DNA from 3 places in the Brevibacillus sp. 7WMA2 genome. Region 3 is predicted to be linked to each of the others. Evidence: riboswitches for the same ligand, from Rfam matches in the RefSeq annotation. Region 3 holds a riboswitch; each other region holds the start of a gene.
The links. A riboswitch is a leader RNA that binds a small molecule or an ion and turns the genes downstream of it on or off. The one in region 3 is predicted to bind cobalamin.
Positions count from the first base shown of each region.

Region 1 (8,356 bases), 600 kb from region 3:
ATCAACTAGATTCGGATCATTTGGAGACAAAAAAGGAGCAAACAGTGCTAAGAGTATCATGAGGATGATAATCATGCTGCAAATGATCATGAGCTTTTGTGACAGTAGCTTTTGTGACAGTAGCTTTTGCTTCAATTTTTTCAACACGCTTATTGCTCTCCTTCCCATTTTATCCGGGGATCTAGGAAAGCATATGCAATATCCACAAGGAGATTGCAGACGACAAAGATCACACCCATAAACAATAAACAGCTCTGAATCATCGGATAATCACGGTGTAAAATAGAAGTGACAAACAAGGAGCCCATACCAGGCCATGCAAAGACGGTCTCAACAATAACGGCTCCGCTTAGCATGTTTCCAATGCTCATGCCAAGTCCAGTTAACACAGGTAATAAGGATTTTTTAAACACATGTCTACCAATGATTAGACTTTCTCGCAGCCCTCGCGCTCTCGCATACACGACAAATGGCTCATTCAAGTTTTCTAGCATACTGGTGCGAAGCAAGCGCATGTACGTACCTATATAAGGAAAAGCCAATGTCAGGGCCGGAAGCACTAGATGGGCAAAAGTTCCTCTTCCCAATACGGGAAATAAATCTAACTTTACCGATAAAAAATAGATGAATAGAAATCCGAGCCAAAAAGCAGGCATCGAGACGCTTACAAAGGCAAGCATCCTGCTAACCTGATCAATTAATTTTCCCTTGTAAAGGGCAGAAATCATTCCTAAAGGTAAACTAATAAAAACAATCAGGAGTAATGAAGCACATGCAAGTTGCAGCGTTGGGGAGAAATGGAGAATAATTTCATCCCATATAGATTTCTTCGACACATAAGAAACCCCTAAATCCAATTGAACCACTTTTCCTAACCAATTTACATACTGGATATACAGGGGCTTGTCCAGCCCTAGCTCTGCTCGAAGGGAAGCCACTGCCTCATCTGTTGGAGGAATATGTGACGCCCTCAAGTAAGCTACGGCCGGATCCCCAGGGGTTAAGTGGAGCAGAATAAAAGTGATCAGAGAAATTCCCAATAATATTGGCAGTAAACTTGTGAGACGTTTAACAATAAACCAACCCATTTACTACTCCTTTGCCGTTTTTACATAACCCCACTTCACTTCATATCAATGGTAGTGAAAGGAACTTCGTATTCTTGAGGCAAGAAATGAACCCCGCTCAGATTTTTATGATAGACCGCTATATTAGATTGATAAGATATTGGTAAGTAAGCAGCCTGTTCGTGCAATGTTGTTAAAATATCTGTATAAAGCATCTTTCTGTGTGCTTCGTCTGTACTTACTAATACTTCCTTGATTTTTTTATCTAATTCTTTCTTGCCTGGTAGCCCTGATAGAGCTTTGTAATCCGGACTGCCACCTTCCGAAGGTGTTGTGATAGCAGATAAGTAGGAATGTGGATCAAACGGAACACCCCAGCTTGCCGTAAATAATAAATCAAAGCTGCCTTCATTGGCTGTGGCCCAAAAATCCTCTTCTTCCTTACTTGTCAGCTTCATATCTATCCCTAATTTTCTAAACTCGCCTTGGGTATATTCGGCAATCGCCTTCTGGATGTTGTCTGAGCTAATAAACATTAGCTCCAATTGTAGCGTTTTTCCAGCCTTCTCTCGAAATGGTTTGCCATTTACTTGTTTCCAGCCCGCTTCATCCAACAATTGTTTTGCTTTTTCTTCATCGTGTTCATACGGTTTTACATCAATCTTCGTATATGGAATGGTAGGTGCAAATAACGTATCAGCTTTTCTTTCTGTGCCGTAAAAGATATGATCGATGACAGCCTGCTTATCAAAGGCATGCTGGATAGCTAGACGTAAGTTACGCTCTTTAAGAGCTTCTCTGTTCGTATTAAAGAGTAACGCCCTTGTAGCCGTAGGTTCTGATAATTTGGTTTCATATTTTCCCGATTCCTTCAGAAACCGGAACGAATCCTGGCTTATGACTCCGTTCCCAAAAATCAAATCAATGTCCTTCTTCTCAAAAGCGAGAACTCTCGATTCACCGTCAGGTATGACTTTAACAATCACCTTATCGACTTTCGGTTTCTCGCCCCAATACTTCTCGTTTCTTGTAAAGACAGCCCTTTCATTTTTCTTATATTCGCTTAGTACCCATGGACCTGTCCCAATCTGTGACTTGAGCCCGTCTTTAAATGTGTTTTGGCTATCAGGAAAGGCAGCTTCTCCTACAAATCGTAAAGGTCTGATGTACGTAAGCTCCTGAAGAGTAGGGTAATATGGCTTGTTCAAAATTAATTTAAACGTAAAATCGTCCACTACCTCAGTACTTTTAATTTGATTTATTAATTCCATCCATTCATGTTGGGGAGCATTAGCTAAAACCGTATCGAAATTTTTCTTCACGATTGTAGCATTAAACGGCGATCCATCCGAAAATGTAACATCTTTTCTTAGATGAAACACGTATTCTTTTCCATCCTTCGATACATCCCAGCTTTGGGCCAGCCACGGTTTAAGCTCCCCGCCTTCACCGTAGTAAACGAGAGATTCATATACCATAGCTTGTGAGAACCATTGATTCGGAAAATAGGTATGAGGATTTACGTCTCCGATATCTCCAGACCAGGAAAACGTAAGAACTTTTGAACTATCTTGAGTTGCTCTATTTTCTCCTTCTTTTGTTGTGTTACCACAGCCAGCGATAATGATTGTTAGCAGCGCTACTAGTCCAACAAAAGAAGTAATAAATGCAGACCGTTTCAAATACATTTTTATCACCTTTTATATAATTTAATTATTCTAAAAATGTTAAAACACAAAAAAACATTACCAACCAGATTAAAAAGGTCAGAAATGCCTATCGTTTATGAACACATCACATCGGTCTTTTAGCATTCAAAACACCTCCCTATCTCCCCGTAGGTCTAACAGCATTTCTAGAATAGGCAGGTCTTCTGACTTGGGTTCATCATCTCCATGCGTCTTCCCAGATATGATCCAGTGACATATTTGCATAAGACTCCCCCTTACAGCGGCGGGACCGTGCCGGATTTACACCGGCTTCTCTTTTAAGTATCCGTTATGAAACAAATACACCTATTCCATTACCATATGTAGTTTTTCCTTGGAAATATTCACTTTATATCCTTATTTTGAAAGTAGGACAAAAAGTTTACCTAGAACAAATTATATTCGTTATTCCAAGTTTACGCTATATGAAATTAAAGCCCTTCTTTAATTCTGCTCATAAGATGGAACACTTTTGTCCAGAAAGGCTTAAGAGGATGCATCTAGGATCAGGCTCATATATAAAAAGCGCCAATTCCTCTACAGTAAAAAAACATTGCCACAGCATGTCCCATTAACAGCTTTAGCAATGTTTTCATAGAAATCACATACCATTGTAGCTTACAAACTCTCCGTTCGGCTTACGATAGCCGCGTGGACGTTGGCTTGAGAGCTTTTCTTTTCCGATAGTAATCATCATGACTGTTTCATATCCATCAGGAATTTCTAAAATTTCCTTAATAGCACCTGGATCAAATCCAATCATCGGACACGTATCCCAGCCTTTATCTTTCGCAGATAGCATGAATAGCATCGCAGAAAGGCTTGCATTACGAATGGCATCTTCCTTCATAAAGGATTCACCCTTACCCTCATATATCCCTGTAACAGTCTCAACGGTACGATCTAGCTCTTGTTTGCTCAAAATTCCGAGATGATGCATTCCCTCGTTTATTTTTTCCACCGCTTGATAAGCGTAACGATTGCCCAACACCAAAATGACCGCTGAAGCTGAATGCACCTTATACTGCTTGCAGGATTCATAAATTTTTTCTTTCAAGACTGGATCCGTTACGACAAGATAATGTGTATGCTGAAGATTAAAAGCAGAAGGAGCATATTTAGCCAAAGTAAAGATCTCTTCAAGCTCGGGTCGGGTAATTTCTACCCCTTCCATGAAATTATTTGCGGAACGTCGACTTTTCACTAGGCTTGTAAATTCACTCATGTAAACTCCCTCATTTCATGTATGTATCGAAATTGTTACAGGGGAGGAGAAAGAGCGTTTTCTCTACACTTACTCGCTCCCCTTGTTTTTTGTACCGAATTCATTCTGCTTTTCTTTGTCAGTTCTTTTCTAATCACACTTATTTAGACCTATAAAATAGCGGCATTGTTTTACGTTATCCCTCATTATCATACAATAGAGTACGTGAATCTGGATACCTTTCTTTTCAGGTCCGTCCTTAGGCAAAACTTATGCAAATAAAACATATGCACCTGGACCAATCAACGCAACGCCGATAGCTACCGCTAGCAATACCAGATTGTATTCCATACCGTTCTGAGTAATCCACAATCCATTTTTTCCATGTACAGTAAAGATAGCGATCAGCATAGTAACAGCGATTAATGCTCCACCTACCCAAGTAAACACACCAGATGCAAAGAGCAATCCTCCAACAATTTCACTGGCTCCTGCCATGAAAGCCATTAACAAGCCGGGTTTCATACCGATTGATTCTAACCAACCCGCTGTTCCCTTTAAGCCATGCCCACCAAACCATCCAAATAATTTCTGTGTACCATGACCAATAAATAAAAGTCCCACAACTAATCGAATAAGTAAAAGTCCTGCATTCATTTTCTTTTTCCTCCTCAGGAATATGTTTTGTTTTAAGTATCTTCAATTAAAGATATATGAGAAAGATGGATAATATGCTTCTTTTTATTATCGCATCTGTTTTCAGCTACTTATCTACAAAATTCATTTCGGCTGACTTCCCTAGCTTTTTTAACAAGGTGATGGTAATCTCTTTTTCTTCAGGAGACAGTCCACTCATTGCTTCTGCTAGCTTTTCTCGATGCTTTGGAAAAATCTCTTGGAGAAATTGCTCTCCTGCTTGTGTTAATTCCGCATAGATCACGCGTCGATCATTCGGACAGGGCTTACGAAGCAAATAACCTTTTTTTTCTAGCTTATCAACCACATAAGTAATATTTCCGCTAGAGATTAAAATCTTATCTCCAATTTGCTGTAGAGGCTGCCTGCCTTTGTGAAATAACAATTCTAGCACACCAAATTCAGTCGGATTTAATCCATATTCTCGAATATCCTTCTGAACATGAGCAGACGTCCAGTTAAAGGCGCGAGATAAGACAACGAACAAATGGAGAGATTGCTCTTGAGCTTTATTAACATCCGTAATCATGTCCGTTTGCTTTCCCTGTTTGTCCTGCATTTTCTTCTCTCCTTTCCTTTATTATTTTATCTTACCTTTTACAAAAAATAATTCAACATGTCTCACTTTTTAATATCTTAAATTTGAGATATATGAAGCATACCCTATTTTTTTTATGCTGTCAACTAGTAAACTAAAAAAATATGAAAATCAACAATGTGGCGGCTGAATCTGGTTATATCTGCATTACTACACAATCAAATTTTACTAACTGGAAGCCTTATCAGCTTTGGTTACAAACAGCTTTTGGACAAGAATCTCCTCTTTTTTTAGGCCATACATTAGCCTATATAATGGTTTTAAATCCTTTTCTGAATCGCACAGTGCTAGTATCTCTTCAGCCCATAGCAATGGCTTGCTCTTCATAAGTAAAGAGCAGAAGGTGTGTCCTTACCCTCGGCAATGCCACAAGCGAGGAAAAGCAATGCCAGTCTTCCAGCTCCCCTAGTTCTTTTGTTCTTTTGTTCTTTTGTTCTTTTGTTCTTTTGTTCTTTTGTTCTTTTGTTCTTTTGTTCTTTTTATATAGTCATTCTCTGTTACAACATCGCTAAACTCTTTTAGATGGTAATAAGTACTGCTTACAAGATTATCTTGTTCACGGTAGAAAGTATTTTGATAGTAAATGAATCCCGTATGCTTTGGATCATTTAAGGCACCCATTTACAAAAAGAAAAGACCTAACTGAATCGTTAGGTCTCCTCTTATCATTATCATCGTTAGATTAACGAAGTAATTGAAGTACGCCTTGAGGCTGTTGGTTAGCTTGTGCAAGCATTGCTTGAGCTGCTTGAGTAAGAATGTTGTTTTTCGTGAAGTCCATCATTTCTTTTGCCATATCAACGTCACGGATACGAGATTCAGCAGCTGTCAAGTTCTCAGCAGTTGCTCCCAAGTTGTTAATTGTGTGCTCTAGACGGTTTTGGTTCGCACCTAGTTTAGAGCGCTCTTCGGATACTTTGTTAAGAGCGTTGTTGATTGTTGTGATTGCTTTGTCTGCTGCTCTTTGAGTAGAGATGTTAACACCTTTTGTGTCATCTTTGTCTGTAGCGGCAGCGATAGTTGTACTACTAGCAGCAGTAAGTACGTCTCCAGCTTTCACAGTGTCAACAGAAGCTTCGATACCAATCTTCTTAAGAGCATCTACTACTTCTTGTTTTGTTGCAGTGATAGCACCTGTAGTACCTGCACCCGTTGTAGTACCTTTATCTTGTTTTAATGTTACAATAACATTTCCATCTTTATCAATTTTTGCTGTTGTTTCTTTAACTTCAGCGTTACCTTTTGCTGTTTCTACTTTCAAATCTACTTTAAAGCTATCTGCAGTAGTGTTTCCAACTTGAATATCTGTTGCAACAGCTGTTTCTTTCGATTGATAGCCATTTACACCAAGCTCTGTGTTGCTCATGTCGTTGATGCTCAATTTAATGCTTTGTCCTTGGTTAGCACCGATATGGAATGTTTTGTCTTCAAAAGATCCATCCAATACTTTTTGGTTGTTGAACTCTGTGTCTGTAGAAATACGTTTGATTTCTTTAGACAACTCATCAACCTCTGCTTGTAGCTTTTGACGGTCTACGCCTTCATTAGTGTCAGAAGATGCTTGAACTGCTAGTTCACGCATACGTTGTAGAATGCTGTGTGTTTCAGTCAATGCACCCTCAGCAGTTTGGATCAAGGAGATACCATCCTGCGCATTTTTAGAAGCCATTTCTAGGCCGCGGATTTGACCACGCATTTTTTCGGAGATTGCTAGACCTGCTGCGTCATCACCTGCACGGTTGATGCGAAGACCAGAGGACAATTTCTCTAGGTTTTTACCAGATGCGCCAGTGTTTACACCTAGTTGACGGTGTGTGTTTAGTGCTGATACGTTGTGATTGATTCTCATGATTTGTTACCTCCATGTTTTCATTTCTTGAACCATCCATTTGTTCAAGATGATGTTGTGTTGTTCATTTTAAATAAAGTTGCTTCATTCAAAATGACAACTGATACAGTCACCTCTATAGGCTAGTAGTAGCTCTACTCTTAGCACCTATTGTTGAAGAAAATTTGACTTAGGTGACTATTACTTATATCGGATTTGCTCTATAAAACTTTACAGGATAGCAAAATATTTTTTTATTCAAACTTTTTGTTCGAACGATTTTAGATTATAGTACTCATTTTTACAAAAAGAAAAGACCTAACTGATTCGTTAGGTCTCCTCTTATCATTATCATCGTTAGATTAACGAAGTAATTGAAGTACGCCTTGAGGCTGTTGGTTAGCTTGTGCAAGCATTGCTTGAGCTGCTTGAGTAAGAATGTTGTTTTTCGTGAAGTCCATCATTTCTTTCGCCATATCAACGTCACGGATACGGGATTCTGCAGCTGTTAGGTTCTCTGCAGTTGCTCCCAAGTTGTTGATTGTGTGCTCTAGACGGTTTTGGTTCGCACCTAGTTTAGAGCGCTCTTCGGATACTTTGTTTAGAGCGTTGTTGATTGTTGTGATTGCTTTGTCTGCTGCTTTTTGAGTAGAGATGTTAACACCTTTTTGGTCATCTTTGTCTGTAGCGGCAGCGATAGTTGTAGCAGCCACACCAGCAGTAAGTACATCTGTTCCTTTACCAGCGGTAACAGAAACTTCGATACCAATCTTCTTAAGAGCATCTGCTACTTCTTGTTTTGTTGCTTTGATACCACCTACAGACGTAGAATTTGCAGCTTTATCTTGTTTCAATGTTACAACAACATTTCCATCTTTATCAATTGTTGCTGTTGTTTCTTTTACTGCATCATTATTGTTTGTTGTTATTGCTTTCAATTGTACTGTAAAGGTATCTTCAGAAGTGTTTCCAATTTTAATATCTGTTGCAACAGCTGTTTCTTTCGATTGAAAGCCTGTTACACCAAGCTCTGAGTTGCTCATGTCGTTGATGCTCAATTTGATGCTTTGTCCTTGGTTAGCACCGATATGGAATGTTTTGTCTTCGAAAGATCCATCCAATACTTTTTGGTTGTTGAATTCTGTGTCTGTAGAAATACGATTGATTTCTTTAGACAATTCATCAACCTCTGCTTGAAGCTTTTGACGGTCTACGCCTTCGTTTGTGTCAGAAGATGCTTGAACTGCTAGTTCG
Region 1 covers NZ_CP048799.1:1,846,187-1,854,542, forward strand. The annotation lists gene nikC (nickel ABC transporter permease subunit NikC) at 1-147, opposite strand, end outside; gene nikB (nickel ABC transporter permease) at 150-1,088, opposite strand; gene nikA (nickel ABC transporter substrate-binding protein) at 1,124-2,755, opposite strand; cobalamin riboswitch at 2,913-3,101, opposite strand; gene GOP56_RS06860 (nitroreductase family protein) at 3,378-4,001, opposite strand; gene GOP56_RS06865 (DoxX family protein) at 4,251-4,637, opposite strand; gene GOP56_RS06870 (MarR family winged helix-turn-helix transcriptional regulator) at 4,744-5,235, opposite strand; gene GOP56_RS06875 (flagellin N-terminal helical domain-containing protein) at 5,957-7,123, opposite strand; gene GOP56_RS06880 (flagellin N-terminal helical domain-containing protein) at 7,465-8,356, opposite strand, start outside.
Region 1: another riboswitch for cobalamin. It lies ahead of nikA (nickel ABC transporter substrate-binding protein); the one in region 3 lies ahead of metE (5-methyltetrahydropteroyltriglutamate--homocysteine S-methyltransferase).

Region 2 (8,356 bases), 410 kb from region 3:
ATGGTGGGAGAATTAGGCTGTTTCGCTATTGTTTCAATGTACAGTAATAATTGTTCACGTGCTATAAAATCAAGACCCGTTGTAGGCTCATCTAAAATCAACAATCGTGGGGATGCCATTAGGGTACGGGCTAATAAAATACGCTGACGTTCGCCTTGTGACAAAACCTGATAGGGACGATGCTCTAAATGAGTACAACCAAATTGTTCTAATAGAGCTTTTGCCTGCTCTATCTCTTCTTGAAGCTTTGGCTCGTAAAGGCTTAAAGAAGCGTGTTTACCAGATAATACAATCTCTAGCGCGGTATCGCCGCCTCGAAGCTGTTGTTGCAGAGAACTACTGACAAGGCCGATTTCTTTGCGTAACTGTCGCAAGTCATAGGTACCGAACTTTTTCCCAAGAACCTCAATTTCTCCAGAAGTAGGCCATATATAGCCGTTTAGAAGCTGGAGGATGGTTGATTTACCTGATCCATTTAGACCGAGTAGACACCAATGCTCTTGAGAATGAATGTTCCAGCTTACCTTGTTTAAAGTAAGAATTGGTTCAGTATGCACGAGTAGGTTCTCTCCTTTTTCGTCTTTTTAATCATTGTACTAATTTTCTGTCTTATATATCAATCTAGAAATGAAGGGATTAAGAAGGAAATATCGTTTCATTAAACTTTTTCCCAAGAACAATTACAAATGAATAATACGAACAAAAAATAAATATTAGATAAAAATGTTCGGATTGTTTCTTGATTATTTAAAAAGGAATGTTATAATCAATAAGGCTTGTAATTTCCTAACATTTTCAAGGGGGCAACATCTATGAATTATGATGTTATCATTGTCGGAGCTGGTCCAGCAGGAATTTTTACGGCATATGAATTGATCCATAAAAAACCTGATTTACAGATCCTGTTGATTGAAAAAGGACATAATATTTACTCGCGTCGCTGTCCCATCCTTGAGAAAAAAATTAGTAAATGTCCGCCTCCAGCAGGTCGAAAGGATTTTAGTGGTTGCTTGCCAGCCTGCTCAATTACCAACGGATTTGGTGGAGCAGGAGCTTATTCAGATGGAAAATTTAACATCACGACAGAATTCGGTGGCTGGATGACCGATTATTTAGCACCTTCTGAAGTGCTTGAGCTGATTAAATATGTTGATGATATTAATTTAAAACACGGAGCAACTCCCAATATAACCGATCCAACCACGGAGGCTGTCCGTGATATAGAACGTAAGGGGCAAGCAGTTGGACTGAAACTACTGCGTGCAAATGTCCGTCATTTAGGTACGGAACAAAACTTGGAGATTTTGAAGAGTATCTGCGAAGAGCTAGAATCAAAAATTACAATGCTTTTTAAGCAGGAAGTGGAAGATATCATTGTTGAGCAAACGGAAAGTGGTAAAGAAATTCGCGGAATTACCTGTAAAAAGGGTCAGGAGTACCGAGCGAACAAAATCGTTATTGCTCCTGGCCGAGACGGCTCGCAATGGTTCGGTGAGATTTTGAAAAAACAGGGCCTACGATTAAGTAACAATCAAGTAGATGTGGGGGTTCGTGTAGAAACAACCAATGTAGTCATGGAAGAAATCAATAAGCATCTATATGAAGGGAAGTTCTTGTTCAAATCTTCTACGGATCAAATTGTACGAAGCTTTTGTTCTAACCCAAGCGGTCATGTTGTTGTAGAAAATCACAGCGGTGTGATGGCGGCTAACGGGCATGCATACAAGGATGAGAAGCTGGGGTCCCCTAACACGAACTTTGCTCTGCTTGTGTCTCATGTCTTTACAGAACCATTTGATAAGCCAAACGAATACGCGAAAGAGGTGTCAAGGCGAGCGAATGATCTTTCTAACGGCTCCGTGATTGTACAGCGCTTTGGCGATATAAAACGTGGGCGGCGTTCGACAGAAAAACGACTGAAAGAGGGATTTATTGAGCCAACGTTAAAAGAAGCCGTACCAGGTGATCTCGGCCTAGTATTACCATATAATACAATGAAAAGCTTAATTGAAATGGTAGAGGCACTCGATCATGTTACGCCGGGTATTGCAAGTGAACACACGCTGTTTTATGGAGTAGAAGCGAAATTCTATTCAGCACGTCCATATTTGAATCCGCACTTTGAAACAGAAATTAGTGGTTTATATGCAGGCGGCGATGGAGCAGGTTTAACGCGAGGACTTGCGCAAGCAGGAGCATGCGGCGTTCATATTGCTCGGGGAATTTTACGTCACCTGTCTTAAAATATGGAAGAATACAACTATATTTTGTCACAACAGCATGATTGTCAAGTCCATTTCTTGTGCTATAATATTTTCAAATGGGTCACATCTCATTCATGTAAATAATAATAGTTTTAGGTAATGGAAGTTTGGTGCAAATCCAACGCGGTCCCGCCACTGTGATAGACTGTTTTCCGGTCTTAAGTCAGGTCTTTTACCTAAAAACTACTGAAAGGCTAACCATTTCGAGGCGAAAGTGGTTAGTCCAAGTCTAGTGATGTTCCCGCCTCACTAGATTTTTTTATGGAGAAAGGAGCGGAAATGGTAAGAAGAGTTTGTCAAATCGCCTTACTTATTGCACTTGCGCTGGTAAGTGTAGTGGGTTGTTCAAATAATGAAGTAGCGCAAAACACATCAGCAGAAGAAAAGGTTGAAAACAAGATCGTTGTGGAAGTTTCAAGCGATCAGGGCAAAACCAAAATTGCTGAAAAAACAATTCAATTCAAAGGGGATCAAACCTTGTATGAGTTGATGAAAACCAATTTTAAAGTGGAAGACGATAATGGATTTATCACGTCAATTGAGGATGTGAAGCAAAATCCAGCAGAGAAAAAGTATTGGTTATACGAAGTGAACGGAGCACCAGCGGTTACAGGAGCCAAGGATCTTAAAGTCAAAGATGGCGATGTCATTAAGTGGGATTTACATGCCTCCTAACCATCAAATACACAAAGCATCCCTATCTAGTGTAAGAGGCATAACGTTGCTAGCTATCTTAGCTGCCTTGTCTGTTGCTGGTCGGATTGCACTGTCGTCCATACCTAACGTACAGCCCGTGACAACATTTGTCATTCTTATGACAATTCTGATGGGACTTCGATATGGTTTGTTGCTTGCGATAATTGTGATGATTTTGTCAAATATGGTCCTAGGGATCGGGATTTGGATTATCCCGCAGATCATTGCATACTGTATAATTGTCGTAGTAACCGGTATATTTATACGTCCTGTGTTTCCAAAGCTTTCCTTGTTCGTGATGGCCATATACGCCGGATTTACAGGAATGCTTTACGGGTTTGTTAACTCTCTTTGTCAGGTACCGCTTTATGATTCAACTTATTTTCTTGCTTATTATCTAGCAGGAGTCCCCTATGATACGATGCATGCAATTGGGAATTTCGTTTTTTATTTCGTACTCACACCTCTTTTACTTCCTTTGTTGCACAAATTGATAAATCAACATTTTGCTAAGTCTTGACAACTGAACAGGCACAATGCAGTGCTTGCCGAATCATATCAAACCTTTGATGCAAAAGGTTTTTATACACAAAGACGTGTATAGTGTTTTTAAAAATAACAATCAATACATAGTTGACTATATGGTAAATATAGTAGTACAGTATTGGTAGAAAACAGAATACAGGTTACACAAAGACGTGTTACTTATGTAGATAGCAAAGAGGCTTTTAAAGGGTATGCTCCCTTCTAAAAAGCCTCTTTTTTTATTCCAAATGGAGGTGTCAGCATGGATAAGGTTAGTTTTAAAACAGATATTTACATGGGACAAGGCGCACTACATCGCCTGCAGGATCTGAAAGAAAAACGAATTTTTATTGTCACAGACCCTTTTATGGTTCAATCGGGAATGATTCAGCATGTCATTGACCAGATTGACGCGAGTAATAAGCACTTGGTTTTTAGTGATATCGTTCCAGACCCGCCAATCGAGGTTGTTGTAAGTGGAATGAAAGCCCTTAGTGAGTTTGAAACGGATACGATTGTTGCACTAGGAGGAGGCTCAGCTATCGATGCAGCGAAAGCAATGAAATATTTTGCGAAACAAGTGTCGAATCAAAAAGACCTTCCTTTCATTGCCATTCCGACAACAAGTGGAACAGGATCAGAGGTAACCGCATTTTCTGTTATTAGTGATCAGCAAAAAAATATTAAGTACCCTCTAGTGTCGAATGATATGACGCCAGAAGAAGCTATTTTAGACCCAGAGCTAGTAAAAAGCGTCCCTGATTTTATTACAGCCGATACGGGAATGGATGTTTTGACGCATGCTATCGAGGCGTTTGTGTCTACAAAAGCAAATGATATTTCTGATGCTCTTGCGGAAAAGGCGATGAAGCTTGTCTTTGAATATTTAGTAAGAGCATACAAGGATGGTAATGATTTAGAGGCACGTGAAAAAATGCACAATGCTTCATGCCTTGCAGGAATGGCCTTTAATGTTACATCACTAGGCCTCAATCACGGAATTGCCCATGTAGCTGGAGCTAAGTTCCACATTCCTCATGGTCGCATGAATTCCTTACTGCTTCCACATGTCATCGAATTCAATGCGAATTGTGGAACAGGATATGGTCAGAGTGAAAATCAGGCGACCGCTAAGAGATACGTAGCTATTGCTAAAACCTTAGGTCTTCCAGCAAGCAATACGAGAAGTGGAGTGCGCAGCTTAATTAATGCAATCAAGCAATTGCAAAAACAATTGAAAATGCCAACGAATTTGCGGGATTGTGGCATAGAGTATAAGCAACTGGAAGAAATGAGAAATGCGATTGCAGAAGGCGCGCTTAAGGATGGATGTACAAAAACAAATCCACGTGTGCCAACGGAAGAAGATGTTATTGGAATTTTGAACAAAATGTTTCAGTAGCGAATATTTTGTCGAAATTAGTCTAATGAAGTATTGACATCGTTTACAAGTTCAAATATAGTGAAATTAACACAATGACGTGTTAAGAATTTCAGTTGAGAGCGAAGAGGCTCCTTAAAAATTGCCGAGTGTATTTTTTAAGGGGCCTTTATGTGTTTTTAATGTTTTTTCAAGCAGATGGGATGAGATTTATGAGCCAAAACAACGAGAAACAACGTGTCATTCAGGAGTATGTACCAGGTAAACAAGTCACACTAGCTCATATCATAGCTAATCCGAATGCAGATATTTATAAAAAGCTAGGATTAGGTAGCGATACGAAGGATGCAATTGGTATTTTGACCATTACCCCAAGTGAAGCTTCGATTATCGCTGCTGACATAGCAACAAAAGCTGCTGGAGTGCTAATCGGCTTTGTGGATCGTTTTAGTGGATCAGTGGTGATTACAGGTGATGTATCCTCTGTGGAATCCGCGCTAAATGAAGTATTGCTTGGCTTACAGAATATTTTAGGATTTTCAGCTACGAAGATAACGAGAACGTAGTTATGAAAAAAATTATTCTAACCGGTAATACAGGATGTGGGAAGACCACTTTATGCCAGCGACTTCACGGACATGTGATCGCCTATAAGAAAACACAAGCCATAGAAACCTTCGATCAAGCCATTGACACACCTGGGGAATGTATAGAAAATAGAGGTTTATATAGAATGTTGCTTGTAACAAGTGTCGATGCGGATGTCATAGGCCTTGTGCAAGATTGCACAAATGAAGATTGTTATTTTCCACCTTCTTTTGGTTCTGTATTTGCAAAGCCAGTTATTGGTATCATTACAAAAGTAGACATTGCCAAAAATACGGAGGATGTGAAAAAAGCCCGAGAATATTTGCTAGCGGCTGGAGCTTCAACCATTTTTGAGATTTCTTCTACTGAAAACATTGGTTTAGAAGAGCTGCAAAGCTATTTAAGTGATGATGAATAAGTTTTGGGAAGTATTTATTTTGCTTAGACAATGAGGTGTGGTACCCATGAATGGAAAAATTGTAGTAGTCGATGATGAGCCTATTACAAGAATGGATATTCGTGAGATTTTAAAAGAAGCGAACTACAATGTGGTAGGGGAAGCTTCAGACGGTTTTGAAGCCATTGAGTTATGTAAAAAGCATTTGCCTGATCTAGTGATTATGGACATTCAGATGCCTATCCTAGATGGATTAAAAGCGGGAAAAAGAATCCTTTCAGAGCAATTAGCTGGTGGCGTCGTTTTGCTGACAGCCTTTAGTGATAAAGAAAGTATCGAAAAGGCTTCCAGTATTGGTGCTTTGGGTTATCTAGTAAAACCACTTGATGAAAAGTCTTTCATTCCGATGGTGGAAGTAACCATCGCCAAGGGAAAAGAATTTCGCAAGCTAGAAAAAAACTATACAAAAGTCTCTCAAAAGCTAGAAGAACGAATTGCAATTGAGAAGGCAAAAGGTATTTTGATGAAAGAAAATGGTTTTTCTGAAGAAGAAGCATATCAGACGATTCGTAAATTGAGTATGGATAAACGATGTCCTATGATTGAAATCGCTACCACAATCGTGATTTCCTATGATTAAAGAGACAATTACACAATTGTGTAAAAAACATACTCATTTATCTGATGCTGAAATTCAGAAAATCATTGAAGTAGCTCATTCAAACGAATTATTTGATTTGCAGGAGGGAAGGGACCTTTTTATCGATGTCCTTTCAAAAGTGACGAACGAAGCGATTGTTGTCTACCACCAAACTCATGGGATTGCACAATCTCTCTATCAATGTCCAGTGGTTGGCGAGGTTGCTTTAAGAGAGAACGAGCCTGGTGTACTCCGGACGCTAGAGACTGGGGTTATGTCAGTGGGTCTTGTTGCAAAAACCCAAGAGAATCAATTGGTTCGACAGACGGTATATCCCATTCATTTAGATGGAAAAGTCATCGCTGTGCTTATCTATGAAAAAGATGTAAGCGAAGACGTCAATGCGAACTTTAAAGTAACGAAAAATGATTCCCAGTACGAAGATATAGCATCTACCGTAACAGCTATGATCCGGTTTAATGAATCCGTTATCAATCAGCTAGATGACGCTATTTTAATCTTTGATAAAGATGGTTTTTTAAAACTCAAGAATAGCAAAGCGGATAGACAATATAAAAATCTGGGGTATTTAGAAGATATACAGGGTTTACATTACGATAATCTCTCGCTAGATCAAACCTTGTTTGTCGAGGTAATGAGAGAATTTGATGAAACCCAACTGACTCAATTCCAGAAAGATGTACATGTTGCTAAGTATTTCTTTCAGGTAAAAAGATTGTTGATTGATGAGCGTGATTTACGTTTAGTCGTTATTTTGCATGACGTAACGGAAATTAAAGATAAGGAAGCTGAAATTATCTCAAAATCCGTGGCTATTCGTGAGATTCACCATCGTGTTAAAAATAATTTGCAAACGGTAGCTTCCTTACTGCGTATTCAATCTAGACAATGTGAGAGTGAAGAAGCAAAGAAATGTCTGAATGAGAGCGTTAGCAGAGTATTAGCTATCGCTGCCACGCATGAACTGCTCTCTACACAAATAGAAGCTAACGTAGATTTGCTTGAGGTTATTGAGCTAATCGCAGCTAATATTCAACGTTGCTTTGTTAATTGTAAGAAGATTGATATACGCATTGAAGCCAATCAAAAAATTTGTATAGATAGTAATCGCACAGTTGCTATAGCTCTTATAATCAATGAGTTGCTACAGAATTGCTACGAGCATGCTTTCTCCGATTGTGAGGAGGGAATTGTAAGGGTTTCCCTTTGTGTCGAAGGGAAGTATGCTACCCTTGAAGTGGTTGATAATGGAAAAGGTTTCAGGGTTGATAAATGTTCACAAGAAAGCCTAGGTTTATCTATTGTAACAAGCTATGTTAAGGATAAACTAAAAGGGAGCATGAAAATTGCTTCTAGCGAAAATGGAACATCTGTTACTTTTTCTTTCAAAATTTAATAATGATACTACAAAGACGTAGTATGAAATAAGCAAAGAGGCTTAAGGTTATATATTCCTGGTAGATGGGGATGTATGTAACTTTAAGCCTCTTTTCTTTTTTCTACTAGCTATAGGGGGTGACAAAATGAAAGAGGAATTGCTAAGCGTAGGTATCGATATGGGAACATCAACAACCCAAATAGTGTTTTCAAAGCTATATATTCAAAACTTGGCCTCAACGTTTTCTGTTCCACGTATCGTCATCACCGATAAAGAAGTGGTATACCGAAGTGATATTTGCTTCACACCATTGCTCTCTGCAAACAGAATTGATGTTCAACAAATTAAGCTGTTTGTACAGGAGCAGTATGAAAAAGCTGGCATTAAAAAAGAAGAGATTCAAACTGGCGCCGTGATTATAACCGGTGAGACGGCACGAAAAGAGAATGCAAACGAGGTATTACTT
Region 2 covers NZ_CP048799.1:1,654,220-1,662,575, reverse strand. The annotation lists gene GOP56_RS05985 (ABC transporter ATP-binding protein) at 1-557, opposite strand, end outside; gene GOP56_RS05980 (NAD(P)/FAD-dependent oxidoreductase) at 813-2,243, shown strand; adenosylcobalamin (AdoCbl) riboswitch at 2,340-2,492, shown strand; gene GOP56_RS05975 (DUF4430 domain-containing protein) at 2,544-2,939, shown strand; gene GOP56_RS05970 (ECF transporter S component) at 2,986-3,480, shown strand; gene GOP56_RS05965 (1-propanol dehydrogenase PduQ) at 3,748-4,887, shown strand; gene GOP56_RS05960 (BMC domain-containing protein) at 5,079-5,432, shown strand; gene GOP56_RS05955 (EutP/PduV family microcompartment system protein) at 5,435-5,872, shown strand; gene GOP56_RS05950 (ANTAR domain-containing response regulator) at 5,919-6,491, shown strand; gene GOP56_RS05945 (sensor histidine kinase) at 6,487-7,908, shown strand; gene eutA (ethanolamine ammonia-lyase reactivating factor EutA) at 8,036-8,356, shown strand, end outside.
Region 2: another riboswitch for cobalamin. It lies ahead of GOP56_RS05975 (DUF4430 domain-containing protein); the one in region 3 lies ahead of metE (5-methyltetrahydropteroyltriglutamate--homocysteine S-methyltransferase).

Region 3 (8,356 bases):
CTGCGTTCTGTACCCGTAGTGTTTGAGCCTGAGTATCTGCCTGACCATCGGCTGGAGTATTAGAGGTGGATGGAGCTGCTCCTTCGCTACTGCAACCGACTAATAAGGAAGCTCCTAATAGAAATGTGAAGAATGAATGTATAAAAGCTCTTCTCATGATGCTCCTCCTTATAAATGGGAAAATGTAGACTCATTATATTCTTATAATTCCGATCTGTAAAGTATGAATTAATCGTATTTCTACAATTCCCACTTGAAAAGCTTTTTGACATAAGGCTGGACATGAGCGTAGAGGAAAATAGCGCGTAGAAAAAAACATTTGACCAAATCTCTTACTAGAAATTTGGTCAATTAGCCTTTCATATTCACTTGTAGTGTCTAATTCGTTACGTAGTTAGAAAATCTTCTTCTGTTCCCGATCTGCTTTTAGAATTTCCACTGCTTCACGGAACCGTTGAGAATGTACAATTTCACGTTCACGAAGGAAAGAAAGGCTATCGATTAAATCGACATCATCAGTCATATTAATCAACCATTGATAAGTAGCCCGTGCCTTTTCTTCGGCAGCAATATCCTCATACAAGTCTGCAATAGGATCACCTTTTGCTTGAAAATATGTAGCTGTGAAAGGCACACCGGCCGCATCATGAAAAAACAAAGCCTTATCATGGCTTGCGTAATGTGCGCCAAGACCAGCTTCCTCTAGCTGTTCAGGAGTAGCGTCCTTCGTTAGCTTATATACCATTGTTGCAATCATTTCGAGATGGGCAAATTCTTCTGTGGAAATATCGTTTAAAAGACCAATGACCTTATCAGGAACCGTATAGCGCTGATTCATATAACGTAGCGCGGCCGCTAATTCTCCATCAGCTCCACCGTATTGTTCCATCAAGTACTTTGCCATTTTCGGGTCGCATTTGCTTACGCGAACAGGATACTGTAACTTTTTCTCATAAATCCACATTCAAAATTCCCCCTTTCTAGACCTGCCAAGGCCAAGGTACTTCGTTCCACGACCAAGGGTACTGTGAAAAGCTATTGCCAAAATTCATCAGAGGTCCGAATAAAGATTCATATTCGCGCTTTAGTGTCATACTTTGCTGAGCCATATCGTTGAATTGCCTAATAGCAGTCATATCAGTAGGATGTGTATCAAGATACAGGTTTAGCTCCACTAAAACAAAGTCGATCGCCTGAATTTGGTGAAGCAGCTCATAAAATTGTTGCTGGCGTTCATCCGTAGAAGTATCATGATCGCTCATTTTTATTTGCCTCCCTTGTACGGATTTTCATAAGGCGCATACAGAGCAGGCCAGAGGGTACCTAAGCAAAGAGCTTTGCATGGATCAAATTGCGGTAAATTCGGAGGTTGAAATCCTAAGTAAAGCTGTGGTGGTGTCTCATAAGTTACAATCCGTTGTGGCGGACAAGGATCACATGGACCGATGAAAGGAAAGTATGCCTTTCGATTTCGACTCATATGATTGCCTCCTTTCCTGTAGATGTCCTTATATGCTTATCAACTGGACAAGGAGAGTAGAACAGAAAACATAGGTAAAAAGAGAAGGAATCCCCCTTTTTTCGTGCAATTTGACAAAAAGGGCGGGCAAAATTCAGTTTGCCATGGAAGTGGCAGAAGTTTCCTGCGACAATAGGAAACTGAATTAAATAAAAATATGGAATTTTATGTGAAGTTATATTATGATAGCAAGCATACCTAGAATAAAGGGTAGGTATATATCTTGGTGATATGGATGAATTAAATATGTGGAAATAGGTTCTTTGAACTATGAGTGTCAAGGATGAAAAGGGAAGCACGGTGTAAATCCGTCACGGTCCCGCCACTGTAAAAGAGGAGTCAGTACAAAAAAACCACTGATCAACGAAGGATTGGGAAGGTATGTGCTGATGTGGATTCTTAAGTCAGGAGACCTGCCTATTTCAACAACACTGTGTGACCTACGGGAGATAGGGAGGTGTTAGATAGCTGTGGCAGTTGTACAAGTATATTCACTGCTTGTTCGGGCATCTCTAACCATCTTTTGAACGGGGAGAGATGCTTTTTTGTTTGAGTTGTGTTTTTTACTGAAAATATAACCTGTTTAGGAGGGCGAACAAGCATGAATAAAGGAATAAGTAGCAATTTAGGATATCCACGCATTGGGGAAAATCGCGAATGGAAAAAGGGATTAGAAGCATTTTGGGCCGGGACAATTGAAAAGAAGGAATTTCTTGCCCAAATGCAACAAAGCAGACTCCAGCACCTGCAAAAACAAAAGGAAATAGGGATTGATCTGATCCCGGTCAATGATTTCACTATGTATGATCACATGTTGGATATGGCTGTGATGTTTGGATATGTTCCAAAACGCTATGAATATGCTGGTGGGGTAGTACCTTTGTCCACCTATTTTGCAATGGCACGAGGAAATCAGCATGCAGTTGCTTGCGAAATGACCAAATGGTTTAATACCAATTATCACTACATCGTGCCGGAGTTTCAGGACATCAAACCCGTCCTGACCGAAAATAAACCGCTTCTTGCTTATAAAGAGGCGAAAGAGGAGCTAGGGATTAAAGGAAAACCTGTCATAATAGGACCGTATACCTTTATTAAGCTATCCAAAGGGTTCGATCGGCTCCAGATACCGGCGATTATCCTACAGCTTGTTCCTCTTTATGTGCAGGTTCTAACAGAATTAGCGCAGGAAGGCGTGGAATGGGTTCAGATGGATGAGCCCATTCTAGTAACATCATTATCCGAAGACGAAATGAAGACGATCTCCTACATCTATGAACAGCTTCATGAGGCTGTTCCACAACTACAAATCATGCTACAAACCTATTTTGGCTCCGTTACATTTTACAAAGAAGTGATTAAGCTACCTGTAGCAGGAATTGGATTAGATTTTGTCCATGATGCAGGACGCAGCCTTGAGCAGATCACAACAAATGGTTTCCCTCAGGATAAAGTACTTGGGGCGGGCATCATTGATGGTAGGAACATTTGGCGGGCAAATCTGACTCAAAAGACAAATCTTCTTGCTACAATCAAAGAGCATGTCGATGCATCCCGTATCTGGATTCAGCCATCTAGTAGTCTACTTCATGTTCCAATCAGTCTAAATCAAGAGACACAGCTTGATCCACTAGTTAAAGATTCATTGGCGTTTGCAGATGAAAAACTAATTGAAATCAAGCATATTACAGATTGGTTGCAGAACCGAGAGGAAAGCGTTAAAGAGATTTTTGCTGAGAATCAAACCATTTTAGAACGGGTAGCGAACTCTGTAGCTCGCAATCGCCCACATATACATGAGGCTGTTGCCAGCTTGCAATTAGATCAGATCGGCCGTGCATCTGATTATGAACAACGGCGAAAACAACAACAGCACCAATTACAGTTACCAATTCTCCCTACTACAACGATTGGTAGTTTTCCACAAACAACAGAAGTTCGTCAGGCGAGAAATAAATGGCGGAAGGGGGAATGGTCGGCAGAGAAATATGAGCAATTTTTGCAAGCAGAAATCCGGGAATGGATTGACATACAAGAGAAGGTTGGGCTTGATGTGTTGGTTCATGGGGAATTTGAACGGACAGATATGGTGGAATTTTTTGGCGAAAAACTAGGTGGATTCGCTTTTACTAAAAACGGATGGGTGCAATCCTATGGCTCACGTTGTGTAAAACCACCAGTTATTTACGGAGATGTAGAGTTTATTGAGCCGATGACAGTTAAGGAGAGTATCTATGCACAATCTCTTACAACGAAACCGGTCAAGGGAATGATTACAGGACCTGTCACAATTTTAAATTGGTCCTTTGTGCGTGACGATATTTCCAGACAGCAGGTAACCTATCAAATTGCACTCGCCTTACAAAAAGAAGTAGAGGCGTTAGAAGCTAGTGGGATCACGATGATTCAGGTTGATGAACCAGCACTACGTGAAGGGTTACCGTTAAAGAAAACGGAATGGGAAGCATATTTAGAATGGGCTGTAAAAGCCTTCCGCTTAACGACTTCTACTGTAAAAGACACGACCCAAATTCATACCCATATGTGCTACTGCGAGTTTCATGATTTTATCGATTCTATCAGCGAATTGGATGCAGATGTTATTTCAATAGAAACATCACGCAGCCATGGTGAGCTAATCCATGCTTTCCATAATCATTCCTATCTGAAAGGAATTGGTCTAGGTGTCTATGATATTCATAGTCCCCGCGTTCCAGCTGTAGAAGAAATGATAAAAATGATAGAGAATGCTCTACAGGTCCTTGAACCCAGACAATTTTGGATTAATCCCGATTGCGGTTTAAAAACAAGAGGGCGTAAGGAAACGATCGCTTCCTTAGAAAATATGGTGACTGCTACTCGATTAGTTCGTAACACCATAACAGCTATTCCCTAGGATTTACTAGAGTCGAAGGGGAGAAATGGATTTACCAGAAAAAAGAGTACGAGATTCAAAACATACCTTCACAGATCCTGTGTTTCCCCAATACGAATCATCACAATACAATACTGAAAATAAGTAAAGGACAGAGAAGATAAAGATCAAAAACAACCGGGTTAGTTGATTGGCAGCATTTCTACATGGGGTGATACCCTAAGCACTGAAATGCTGCCATTCTATTTTATATAAGGTTCTATAACGAAGATTCATGTGCTATAAGAAGGGAAACGATAGTTGTTTTCTTACACAAGGAACAATAGAAGAAAATGGATAGTTACAGACTCAGAAACTAGGGCAGCATGATGACAGTCAGAGTCTTTTCAATATTTGGTATGAGTGAAGATTCATCAGAAGTGTTCCAAGCAATAAAACCGTCAGGGCGTAGATTTAGCTCCATTCTAGTTATTTTTTGATCCCTAGGATACAATGTAAGCTGGAATTGTGGAAAATACAACCATTTTCTTCTAACATTTTGTTGGAGAGTAACGTCAACGTGTGAGTAGAGTAATAAAGGTATCAAGTTTACAAAAAAGAGCAAAAAATTTTTACCTACACTTCTAATTGAGAAAGATATTCACTTTCAGTTTTTGATCGTTTATACTTAGCAGTAATGTTTTCATTAGTAGACAAGAGAGAAAAGAGTGATAGATTCGTGTTACGCCGGTTTTTTTCTTATTATCGCCCTTATAAAGGGTTATTTATTTTGGATTTTTCATGTGCCATTATTGCAGGCTTACTAGAATTAGTATTTCCTTTGGCAGTTAATCAATTTGTCGATAAACTGCTTCCGGGGCAAAATTGGTCGCTGATTATTGGGGCTTGCTTTGCTTTGTTGGGAATTTATTTTTTAAACACAGCCCTTAATTTTGTTGTCACATATTGGGGACATATGCTTGGCATTAATATTGAAACGGATATGCGGAAAAAGTTGTTTGATCATATCCAGAAGCTGTCATTCCGGTTTTTTGACAATAACAAGACAGGACATTTAATGTCTCGCATGTCAAATGATTTGATGGAAATTGGAGAGATAGCTCACCATGGGCCAGAGGATTTGTTCATCGCTATCATGACCCTCTGCGGTGCATTTGGTGTCATGTTGTATATTAATTGGCAATTAGCCTTGCTCACATTCCTCGTTATTCCTTTTTTGATTTGGCTAACCGTTTTCTTTAACAAGAAAATGACGGTTGCTTTTCGAAGAATGTTTTCCGATATTGCAGATTTTAATGCGAGAGTGGAGAATAACATTGGTGGCATTCGTGTGGTACAAGCATTTGGTAATGAGGAATATGAGAAAGCTCAATTTGCTGTTAATAATGGTCGTTTTCGTTTGACCAAGCTGCTCTCTTACAAAATCATGGCTATGAATATGTCTATCAGCTACCTGCTTATGCGGCTAGTGACACTATTTGTCTTGATTTGTGGAACTTGGTTTGTCATTAAGGGGCATTTGACAGCAGGTGAATTTGTAGGTTTTGTATTGCTCACAAATATATTGTTTAAACCTATTGAAAAAATTAACGCAGTTATTGAACTTTATCCAAAAGGGATTGCTGGCTTCAAGCGCTATGTGGAGCTTTTAGATACTGCTCCAGATATAGCTGACTCTACTAACGCGATCGCTGTAGATCATTTAAAAGGAAACATAGAATATCACGATGTTACCTTTGGCTATCAAAATAAAGAAAATATCCTAAACAGTATCAATTTAACCATTCGTGCAGGTGAAACTGTAGCCTTTGTCGGGCCGTCCGGTGCTGGGAAAACAACGCTGTGCAGTTTATTGCCACGTTTTTATGATGTTACCTCAGGCAAAATTACCATTGATGGAATGGATATTCGAGATTTGAAGCTAGAATCCTTACGTAAACAGATTGGGATTGTTCAGCAGGATGTCTTCTTGTTCTCAGGAACACTTCGAGAGAATATTAAATATGGAAACTTACAAGCTAGCGATGAGGAAATATGGAATGCTGCGCGTCATGCTAAATTGGAAGAATTCATTCTCTCTCAAAAGGATGGATTGGAAACGATTATTGGTGAGAGAGGTGTCATGCTCTCAGGTGGGCAGAAGCAACGTTTAGCCATTGCGCGTATGTTCTTAAAGAACCCGCCTATCCTTATTTTGGATGAAGCAACCTCTGCCTTGGATACAGAGACAGAGCTAGCGATCCAGAAATCACTGGAAAAACTGTCTGAAGGAAGAACGACACTTGTCATTGCACACCGTTTAGCAACGATTAAAAATGCTGATCGTATCGTGGTTGTGACAAAAGACGGAATTACAGAGCAAGGAAATCATCAGGAGTTACTTGCGGCAAAAGGAGTTTATAGTAGATTGCATGAAGCGCAATTTTCTACATTAGTACAATAAAAGTCATTTTTACGTGTCACGAAAAAAGCATTCCACAATATCCGAATAAAATGGATAAAATGGGATGCTTTTTTTAGTAGAAAGAATCTATAGTTGTTGGTTCTAAGGTGGTTTTTCGGCTTGAAAGAGAATTACTGAATCGCTTGTGGTCTTCGATTAGACCTCATTTTTTCTATGTAAAAGTAGTAGAAGATATGATACTATCATTTGAGAATGATAATCATTGATGTAACAAGAGGCGCTTTTTCAAGGATACTGTACTGAAAAAGAGGCTTGTTTCTGTTTATAAGGAATCCATGATACATACGACAAGGGGGCAGATGCATCTTTTTTCAGACAGATCATTCATAGAAATCAATAGATAACAGGATGAATTTTACAAAGGAATGATAGAGTAATGGTATCCCACGAATCACAAAATGAGCAGGACGGGGCAATGAAACAGCTAAAGCACAAATCTAGACCCGCAATTGCTCTTATCATGATTATTGGTTTGTTCATAGCACTTGTTTTTGTAATGGTGGCTTCTATTTCTTTGGGAGCAGCAGATATTGATTTTTTGACGGTGTGGTCAAGCATTGTTTCTTTTAATCCTGACCAAACCTCCCATCAGATTATTCAAGAATTACGCTTGCCTCGGTCAATAGCCGCAGGTTTAGTGGGGGCTTTTTTGGCTGTATCGGGAGCTATTATGCAAGGCATGACCCGAAATCCCCTAGGGGACCCGTCCATTATGGGTATAACGAATGGAGCGGGGTTTGCGATTGCGCTGGCCTTTGCCTTTTTTCCAGGTCTGTCAAACATGAGCATGATGGCCTTTTCTTTTATGGGAGCAGGATTAGGTGCTGGTCTCGTATTCGCTGTTGGATCATTGTCTAAAGGGGGGCTAACTCCCGTAAAATTAGCACTGGCTGGTGCAGCGGTAGGCGCATTACTTACTTCGCTATCTTCTGCCATCGCGATTCATTTTCATGTAGCTAAGGATATAAGCTTCTGGTTTGCAGGAGGGGTGGCAAATACGCCCTGGATCAGTGTCGAATTGTTATGTCTTGTGGGTGCTATCGGGCTCCCGATTGCTTTACTATTAGCGCGTTCTATTACGATTCTTAGTCTAGGTGAAGATGTTTCGAAAGGCTTAGGACAACGCAATTTTATCATTAAAGTGATTTGTACCTTGGTGGTGCTGCTACTGACAGGAGCATCTGTAGCGGTAGCTGGTTTTATTGGATTTATTGGGCTGGTAATTCCACATATAACACGTTCATTAGTAGGAGTAGATTATCGCTGGATTATTCCTTGCTCCGCTTTACTAGGAGCACTGTTGCTCATTGTATCTGATATTGGTGCTCGTTTAGTAAATGCCCCTTTTGAAACGCCAGTGGGGGCTGTGACTGCCATTCTAGGAGCACCGTTCTTTCTATATTTGGCTAGACGTGAAGGGAGGGGCTTATAATGCAAGTACTGCAAAAAGGAAGAAAAAGCCCCTGGGTAGTTCTTGGATTGATTACATCGTTGATCA
Region 3 covers NZ_CP048799.1:1,242,451-1,250,806, reverse strand. The annotation lists gene GOP56_RS04825 (ABC transporter substrate-binding protein) at 1-157, opposite strand, end outside; gene GOP56_RS04820 (manganese catalase family protein) at 395-964, opposite strand; gene GOP56_RS04815 (spore coat protein CotJB) at 981-1,262, opposite strand; gene GOP56_RS04810 (spore coat associated protein CotJA) at 1,265-1,480, opposite strand; cobalamin riboswitch at 1,759-1,955, shown strand; gene metE (5-methyltetrahydropteroyltriglutamate--homocysteine S-methyltransferase) at 2,121-4,415, shown strand; gene GOP56_RS04800 (ABC transporter ATP-binding protein) at 5,113-6,837, shown strand; gene GOP56_RS04795 (FecCD family ABC transporter permease) at 7,274-8,290, shown strand; gene GOP56_RS04790 (FecCD family ABC transporter permease) at 8,290-8,356, shown strand, end outside.